2 regions of the Desulfosporosinus sp. genome follow, and region 1 is predicted to be linked to the other one. Evidence: riboswitches for the same ligand, from Rfam matches in the RefSeq annotation. Region 1 holds a riboswitch; the other holds the start of a gene.
The links. Region 1 has a riboswitch for cyclic di-AMP ahead of HGJ98_RS05275 (C40 family peptidase). Riboswitches for the same ligand answer to the same signal wherever they lie in the genome.
Positions count from the first base shown of each region.

Region 1 (4,281 bases):
GGCTGCAAAACTAGTGGTCTTCTGTAATGCACCAGAGGATAATCCTTTCATGGCAGGGGCTTTTCACGGCGTAGGAGAACCGGATTGTGTTATCAATGTCGGTGTAAGTGGGCCAGGAGTTGTAGCAAAGGTTGTCAAAGAATATCCAGAAGCAGATTTTAGCGAGCTTTCTAATCTGATTAAACAAACCTCTTTCAAAATAACCCGTATGGGTGAGTTAATAGGGCGTGCTGCCTCGAAGTCCTTAAGTGTTCCTTTCGGAATTGTAGACCTTTCCTTGGCACCAACACCTGCTATAGGAGACAGTGTTGCCGAAATACTTGAGAATATGGGACTTGAACGATGCGGTACACATGGTACTACAGCAGCCTTGGCTTTACTCAATGATGCCGTTAAAAAGGGAGGAGCGATGGCTTCGTCTCATGTTGGAGGGTTGAGTGGAGCTTTTATTCCTGTTTCAGAGGATGCAGGAATGGTAAGGGCTGTCGAAGAAGGAGCATTGACCCTGGATAAGTTGGAAGCCATGACTTGTGTTTGTTCTGTTGGTCTAGATATGATTGCCTTGCCAGGTGACGTAAGTTCAGAAACGATTTCGGCTATCATTGCGGATGAAGCAGCAATAGGGATGATTAATAAGAAAACAACTGCCGTTCGAGTGATCCCTGCAATCGGTAAGAAGGCTGGAGATCGGGTAGAATTCGGAGGGCTTTTAGGAGGAGCACCAGTCATTGCCATCCATCCCTATTCTTCAAACATGTTTGTTCGCCGTGGAGGGCGAATACCAGCGCCGATTATCAGTCTCACAAACTAATCAATTTTATTGTGATTTAGGGAAAAGACCTCTTTTTAAGGAGGTCTTTTTTATTATTTAACCGGCCACCTCTATATGAATGCCAATTTAATACTTATAACTTTATGAGATAAATGGAGCCTAATGCTGTGGCTTTGGACATCAAGAAGAGGATAGAAATGGTCTCTGAGGAATATAATGGATGAATGTATCGTCCAAATAAGGATACACTGTTATAGGGGTTTTGAGTGGACAACCCCATAGCAATATAAAAGAGGGTGCAGGTTCTTACCCCTAGAAGGATTTTAGGTGTGATAATCCTCGTAAAAATGGGGATTTTCTTATATAAAGGGATTAATTACCTTAACTAAAATGCAGGACATTTTCTGTTTGTCTCGAATATTATTATTTATAGTAAGAGCTGAATCCAAAGCCTATCCTTTGGAGCGGGGGATTATTTTGGGGTGAATCACGTTGCCTTTCACGTGTAGGGCTAACACCTACTGCCCGAATCCGTCAACTAACCTCGTAAGCTAAGAAAGGTGGACAAATCCTTGGTAGTTTTCTCATCTACACGAAAGTGGTTGGGAAGCGTTTCTTTAGCAGGCCTGCTTTTAGCTAGTAGCTTACCGGCATTAGCTTCAAATGAGATTAATTCAACAAAAAGTGAGACCGCGTTGAAGCCTTTGCTGACAGCTTCTACTATTTCGGCCAAGGAAACTTATACTCAAACGGTGCGCAAGCAAATGCAATGGATCCCTAACCCTGTAGAAACGAAGATAAGTGTGGAAAATACAGCCACACCTGAAGAATCAGTTCCAAATCCAGTCGCTGTTGCAAAAATAGTAGCTGAACCTACAATAAAGGTCCAAACCCAGAAAAAAGAACAACCTACTAAGAGCATTACAAAACCAATTCAAGTCGCAACTGCAGTTGCACCCAAGCCAAAGGCAAAAGCCACTCCCACACCAAAGCCACAAATATCTCGTTCAAGCAGCTCTACCCTTGTAGATAATGCTCAAAGCCTTCAAGGTGTAGCTTACGTCTATGGAGGAACCAGCAAGAGAGGCTTTGATTGTTCGGGATATACTCAATATGTCTTTAAGGGCTCAGGTATTTCCTTGCCGAGGACATCTCAAGAGCAATTTAATGTGGGGTCAAGTGTTAAGAAGGACCAACTACAAACAGGTGATTTAGTATTCTTTACGACCTATGCTAAGGGAGCGTCACACGTTGGCATTTATGTCGGCGGTGGTAAATTTATTCATGCATCCAATAGCGGCGTTCGTACTACAAGCCTTAGTGATAGCTATTATGCAAATCGTTATCTTGGCGCTCGTCGCGTTAACTAGGACGGGTATTTATTATGGCTGAACCTATTTGAAGAAAAAAGTACAGCATGGACTTTTTAGAGTTCTTGCTGTACTTTTTGTTACTATCAGACCCCTATGTCGCTTTGCGGCAGCAACTCAAGGGCAGTGTCATCCTGAAGGAGGCACGACTGAAGGATCTAGATTCTTCGCTATCGCTCAGGATGACATTAACCTAAACTTATTTTCAGGGCAGCGGTAACCAGGGGATTGGTTTGAATTTTATACATTCGCCGCCTGGTTTAGTTATGGAGTATGACGAATTATGAATATAATAATCCGTTAATGAGCAATTGCGAGTTCGTTTGAAGTAACACTTACGACATAATTCCACTCGGTAGTTTAGGATCAACGGAGTCCCCCCTTATGGTCTTCCTTTAAAGAATTTGTACAAAAGTATTCATGGATGGTCGTAGCAGCGTTTTGAGGCAGTCCGGCTGCTTGAAGCTCCTCAATACTTGCTTGCTGAATGTCCTCAAGGGATGAAAAGTGACGTAATAGGCTCTGTTTGCGTTTTGGTCCGATACCTGAGATGTTATCAAGGGCAGAGAGGGTCATATTTTTTGCCCGCTGTTGTCTATGAAAGGTAATGGCAAAACGATGGACTTCGTCCTGAATTCTATTGAGCAGAAAGAATGTAGGATGGTTTCTAGTTAAAGGGACCTGAGTCCCAGACTGATCGATAAGCCCATGAGTTTGATGACGGTCATTTTTAACCATTCCAGCAACTGGAATTACTAGGTTTAATTCCTTTAAAGCCATTAAAGCTGCTTTGATTTGCCCCTTACCACCGTCAACTAAAATTAGATTTGGAAGAAGTTCTTTCTCCGAAACTAGCCTTGCATATCTGCGCCGAACAACTTGTTTCATGGCAGCAGTATCATCAAATGTCTCCATCGGTTGTATTTTAAACTTACGATATCCTCTGCGCTGAGGTTTACCTTCGACGAATTGTACCATACCGGCAACGGTATGAGTCCCTGCAATGTTTGAAATATCAAAAGCTTCTATGCGGCTGGGACATGGGATCCCTAAGAGTTCCCCAAGTGTTGCTAAAGCTTGATGGTTATCATTTTGTTGGTTTACCTCAAGGGTAATTTGGTCGTGAAGGGTGGTCTGGGCATTAGTCATTGCCATCTGGATCAATTCTCGCTTCTTGCCTTTCAGTGGTACGTTAATTGGAAATAGCTTGGATAAGACTAGAGACTCGATAGACGGAAGCAAAATCTCCTTGGGCCATACTGCACGTTCGATATAGAATTGAGCAACAAAAGAAATGAAAGCCTCCTCTGGGTCTTCATAATAAGGGAAGATAAAGCTATCTCGGGCCAGTAATTTACCTTGACGTAAATAAAAAATTTGAATGCACATCTGATCAGTAGTTATTGCGTACCCCAGCACATCACGGTCAATGAAATCATTGAGTGTGATGTTTTGCTTTTCTCCAAGCTGTTTCAAATCTTCGATTAGGTCACGAAACTCTTTGGCTCGTTCGTATTGAAGCGCTTCAGCGGCTATGAGCATTTTTTCCTGTAAAAGAGTAAGAATTCCATTTTGATCACCCTTTAGAAAGGACGATACTTCTTTGCGCATTCCATCATACACCTGGGGAGAAACCTCTTCAACACAAGGAGCAAGGCATTGTTCTAGGTGATAATAAAGACAGGGTTGAGAGGGAATTTGGCGACATTTGCGAAAAGGAAACAATCGATTGAGCAAACGAGCAGCCTCTTTAGCGGCAGTCGAATTGGGGTAAGGTCCATAAAACTTACCGCTGCCTTTTTTTATTTGCCGGGTAACCAGCACTCGAGGATGGCTTTCCTCTGTAATCGTTAGGTAAGGATAGGTTTTATCATCCCGTAATAGAATGTTGTATTTCGGGTTGTACTTTTTAATTAGGTTGCATTCTAAGACAAGGGCCTCAACTTCTGAATCAGTCATAATATATTCAAAATCAGTGATCTGACTAACTAATTTGGCGGTTTTTCCGTCGTGTGAACCAGTGAAATATGACTTTACTCGATTTTTTAATAGTTTGGCTTTACCGACATAAATGATTTGTCCCTGACTATCTTTCATTAGATAGACCCCCGGTTTATCCGGTAACAAGGTCAATTTTTG
Region 1 is NZ_JABZFS010000022.1:4,783-9,063, forward strand. It holds gene HGJ98_RS05270 (PFL family protein) at 1-811, shown strand, start outside; cyclic di-AMP (ydaO/yuaA leader) riboswitch at 1,200-1,340, shown strand; gene HGJ98_RS05275 (C40 family peptidase) at 1,345-2,142, shown strand; gene HGJ98_RS05280 (hypothetical protein) at 2,171-2,362, shown strand; gene uvrC (excinuclease ABC subunit UvrC) at 2,509-4,281, opposite strand, start outside.

Region 2 (4,281 bases), on a different contig from region 1:
ATAGTCGTTTTTAGTGTTAGGTTGGGTCGGCAGAGGTTTGAAGCCCGGTGCTAAATTCAAGTAACGCTTGATATCTGAATTTGTTTGAATAATCCGTTGTGCAATTTGGTCATTATTAAGACGTTCCTTCATATCGCACTCTCCTCCTAGATAACGTTTGAATCATCCTGATTTACGGTGTTTCGTACTGGACAAGCTTTCCTTCCCAAGTACGCAAAACTGCTTTGTTTTCATTAAGGTCCATAAGGTATTGGGGTAATATGGGTGTCTTGCCTCCGCCCTTAGGGGCATTAATAATATAGGTTGGCACAGCAAGTCCAGAAGTATACCCTCGCAATTGATCCATTACGGCAAGTCCATCTTGAATGCGAGGAACAAAATGACGTGTACCCTTAACATTTTTAGCATGAAATATATAGTAAGGACGAACCCTGATTTTAAGGAGCTCCTGATTAAGCTTCTTCATAACCTCTGGTTGATGATTTATTCCTTTGAGTAAAACTGCTTGATTCCCTAAAACCACTCCGGCTGAAATTAGTCTGTCAGCCGCTTTTTTGGCGTCTTCAGTGACTTCTTTGGGGTGATTGAATTGTGTATTAATATAGAGCGGCGGATATTTTGCAAGTATTGAGCATAATTCATCCGTAATGCGCATTGGCAGAGTTACGGGGGCCCTTGTCCCAAGCCGTTTGATTTCAACGTGAGGAATAGCGTGGAGTTCTCCAAGCAGCCAATCTAGGGTTAGATCACTTAGCAGTAAGGCATCTCCTCCGGTTACTAAGACGTCTCGAATCTCAGGGTTTGCTCGAATATAATCGAGTGCAGCCTTAAGCTGAGTTCGTGGTGTATGGGTATCGGTTTCTCCGATATTACGCCTGCGCTGGCAGTGTCGGCAGTACATAGCACACATATTAGTGACGTTGATAATTAAGCGGTCAGGGTATCGCCTTGTAATGCCAGGAGCAGGAGACGTGATACCTTCTCCCATAGGGTCTTCTTCTCCAAAGTCTTCGTCAAGTTCAGCTATAGTAGGCAATCCTTGCAGTCGTATTGGATCCAAGGAATCCGTATCACTCATCAAACTTAAATAATAAGGGGATACGGCCCAACGAAATGTTTTACCAACACGTTCAATTTCTTCACATTGATCTGAGGTTAAGCCAGGAAGCAGAGCAATCAAGGCATCGGGGTCTGTAATTCTATTGGCCATTTGCCAGTGCCAATTTTCCCAGTCTTCAAGTGTTGCACCAAAGTAGCTTAGTATATTTGCACGACGGGATTCGTAGACTTTCGAAAGGGATAGCCCGGTTGGAATGGTTCTGGAATTATTTATATAAGGTGTAACCATTTGTTTAAGCTCAACTGCTCGCTTTAGTGCGAATTGTCGAAAGGTATTCGAACGTTCTTGAAGTTCGACAGCCATATATATCCCTCCTTAATTGTTTCCAAAGTAAATTTGCTCCATTATGCTTGCTTTTTTGTAGTTAGTAGGAGTGGTCAAGTAGTTTTTGAAAACAAAAAAGAACCAATCTAAAGTGTCGGTTCCCAAAGAAAAACGTAAAACATCACGCTTCCGTGTTTCAACGCTTACGAGGTTAGCTGTCGGGTTAGAGCTGAAACTGCTCTTCGCCATCTGGCGATTCACCCCTAAAAGTGGTTCCCCCGTTTTCCTTTTGGAAATTCAGCTAGCATAAGGATTTTATTTTTACTAACAACCTTATACTAACATAAGAGTTGTTACCTGTCAAGAGCATGATGTCACTTAGATTTGGCTATGTTATAATAGTATGGAATTCTCGATATAGATAAGGGGTTGGATTGGTTGGAAAAGGCTCGGTATCAGGAAATTGCTCTTGATATAGCTCACGCCATCATGATGGGAGAATATCATGAGGGGGTTAAAATTCATGGTCGTTCGACGTTAGCGGGGCGGTATAACGTATCTCCAGAAACTATTCGCCGGGCTATTGCAGTTTTGCAAAATGTCGGTGTGGTTATGGTAAGCCAAGGCATAGGTATAACTGTAACGTCAAAAGCCATGGCAGAAAAGTTTGTTAAGTCCTTTGATCAAAAAGGAGAAATTCAAGTCTTTGTTGAAGATCTTAAAAAGCTTATGGATCAAAGGCGCGAAACGGATCTAAAGATTGAAAGTCATCTTAACAAGTTTCTAGGTTACACTGATAGGTTAATGTCTCGTTGGTTGGATGTCGGCGAAATTGAAATAGGGAAGACCTCTCCCGCTATTGGCAAAACGTTGCGGGAATTAAAGGTTCGAGAGCGTACTGGGGCAACGATTGTTGCAGTGGTAAGAGATGGGTTAGAACAGTTTTCACCGGACGCTAGTCTTGTCCTTCGTGGGGAAGATGTCTTACTAGTAGCAGGCTCTGCAGAGGGGCAACAGAAATTAAGGTCTATTCTTTTGGTGGGGTAAGCAAAATGCATCCAGGGATTGATATTATTGAGATACAACGAGTGGAACAGGCCTTTAGACGCCAACCTAGACTATCTGAGCGTCTTTTCACTGCGCGAGAGCTAGAGGCTTTGGCCGGAAAAAGTATTCAAAGTTATGCAGCCCGTTTCGCCGGTAAAGAAGCGATTCTGAAAACATTGGGGGCAGGTTTACGTGGGGTATCCTGGCACGATATAGAAATTTTGAGTGATCTTAGTGGAGAGCCGTTAGTTTATCTCAGCTCGATTGCTATGGATCGGGTTCGTGCTAGGGGTGGATCCCTAGTCCGAGTAAGTTTATCCCACAATCGAACCCAGGCCATGGCGTTTGCAATTCTGTCTTAAACTATTGAACTGAGGTGGAGAAAGTGCGTGTGGTCAATGCAGAACAGATGCGGCAAATTGAAGAAAAAGCCATTCATCATTATGGTATTCCAAGTTTGCTCCTTATGGAAAATGCAGCCTGGGCAGTCGTCGAAGAAATACGGCGTTGTCTCCCTAAAATAGGAAAAGAAGGATTAAGTGGTAGGAAGGCAGTTGTTCTAGTCGGGAAGGGAAATAACGGCGGAGATGGGTTGGCTGTTGCTCGGCATTTAGTACTTCAGGGTATGGATGTGACGGTCTTAGTATTTGCTCCACTAGAGGAACTAAAAGGGGATGCTGCTTTAAACTTAAGGCTTTTTCACGGTACCATTGGTAAACTGTTTGTCATCGAAGGGGAAAAGCAACGTCGTTTAACACGTTTAGCTTTAGCGCAGGCCGATATCGTTGTAGATGCACTTTTTGGAATCGGAATGCGTGGAGCTTTGCCTAGTTTAGTTGAAGACTATGTGGACGAAGTCAACCGTACTCCTGGCTGGGTGATATCCATTGATATTCCTAGTGGAGTTGAGGCTAATACCGGAAAAGTTTATCGAACTGCGGTTTGTGCCCAAACGACAGTTACCTTTGGGCTTCCTAAGTGGGGTCTTTTTCTCGGTGAGGGTCCAGAGTATTGTGGAAGAGTCGTCGTTGATCCTATCTCTATTCCGGAATCCTACTTAATGGAAGAAGGAATCTCAACCTTTGTGTTGATGGATGATGATATTCGAGGCCTGATTCCAATTCGCCAACTTAAAGGGCATAAAGGAACTCATGGAAAAGGTATTCTTGTTGCAGGATCTAAAGGTATGAGTGGAGCAACCGTACTGGCTGGTCGGGGAGCTTTGCGAAGTGGTATTGGACTTTTACAAATTGTTACTCCTCAGGGGATTGCAAACGAAGTGGATTCAAGTGTCACAGAGGCAACGGTTTGGTCTGCGCCTGGAGAGGATTGGCTAAATGAAGAAGCTTGGCCGGTAATTCTAAAGCAATCCGAGAAGGCTCAAGCCATTGCTATAGGTCCGGGCTTATCCCAGAATTCACAATTTATTCAAGTGCTAGAAGAAATATTGAGGAATCTTAGCTGCCCAGTGGTCTTAGATGCAGATGCTCTGAATTTAATAGGGTTAAAACCAGGTGTGTTAAGTTTAAGAAATGGTCGTGGACCATTGATTCTTACTCCCCATCCGGGTGAAATGGCTCGACTCTGCCAATGCAGCATCGAGGATATTGAAGGCAATCGGTTGGACATTGCCGTAGCAAAAGCAGTTGAGTGGGAAGCGGTCATTGTTCTAAAGGGTTCCGTAACTATTATTGCTTCTCCAGACGGTCGTGCCTTTTTCAACCCAACAGGAAATCCTGGACTTGGCACTGGGGGGACGGGGGATGTTCTCACTGGGAGTATTCTTGCCTGGTTGGCCCAAGGAGTGCCCCCCCTTGAAGCAGCGTGTTTAGGGGTATATTTACACGGAA
Region 2 is NZ_JABZFS010000077.1:31,070-35,350, reverse strand. It holds gene HGJ98_RS18480 (hypothetical protein) at 1-132, opposite strand, end outside; gene eam (glutamate 2,3-aminomutase) at 173-1,423, opposite strand; cyclic di-AMP (ydaO/yuaA leader) riboswitch at 1,570-1,697, opposite strand; gene HGJ98_RS18470 (TrkA C-terminal domain-containing protein) at 1,823-2,431, shown strand; gene acpS (holo-ACP synthase) at 2,437-2,793, shown strand; gene HGJ98_RS18460 (NAD(P)H-hydrate dehydratase) at 2,817-4,281, shown strand, end outside.
Region 2: linked by a shared signal. The riboswitch ahead of eam (glutamate 2,3-aminomutase) and the one ahead of HGJ98_RS05275 (C40 family peptidase) in region 1 are both predicted to bind cyclic di-AMP.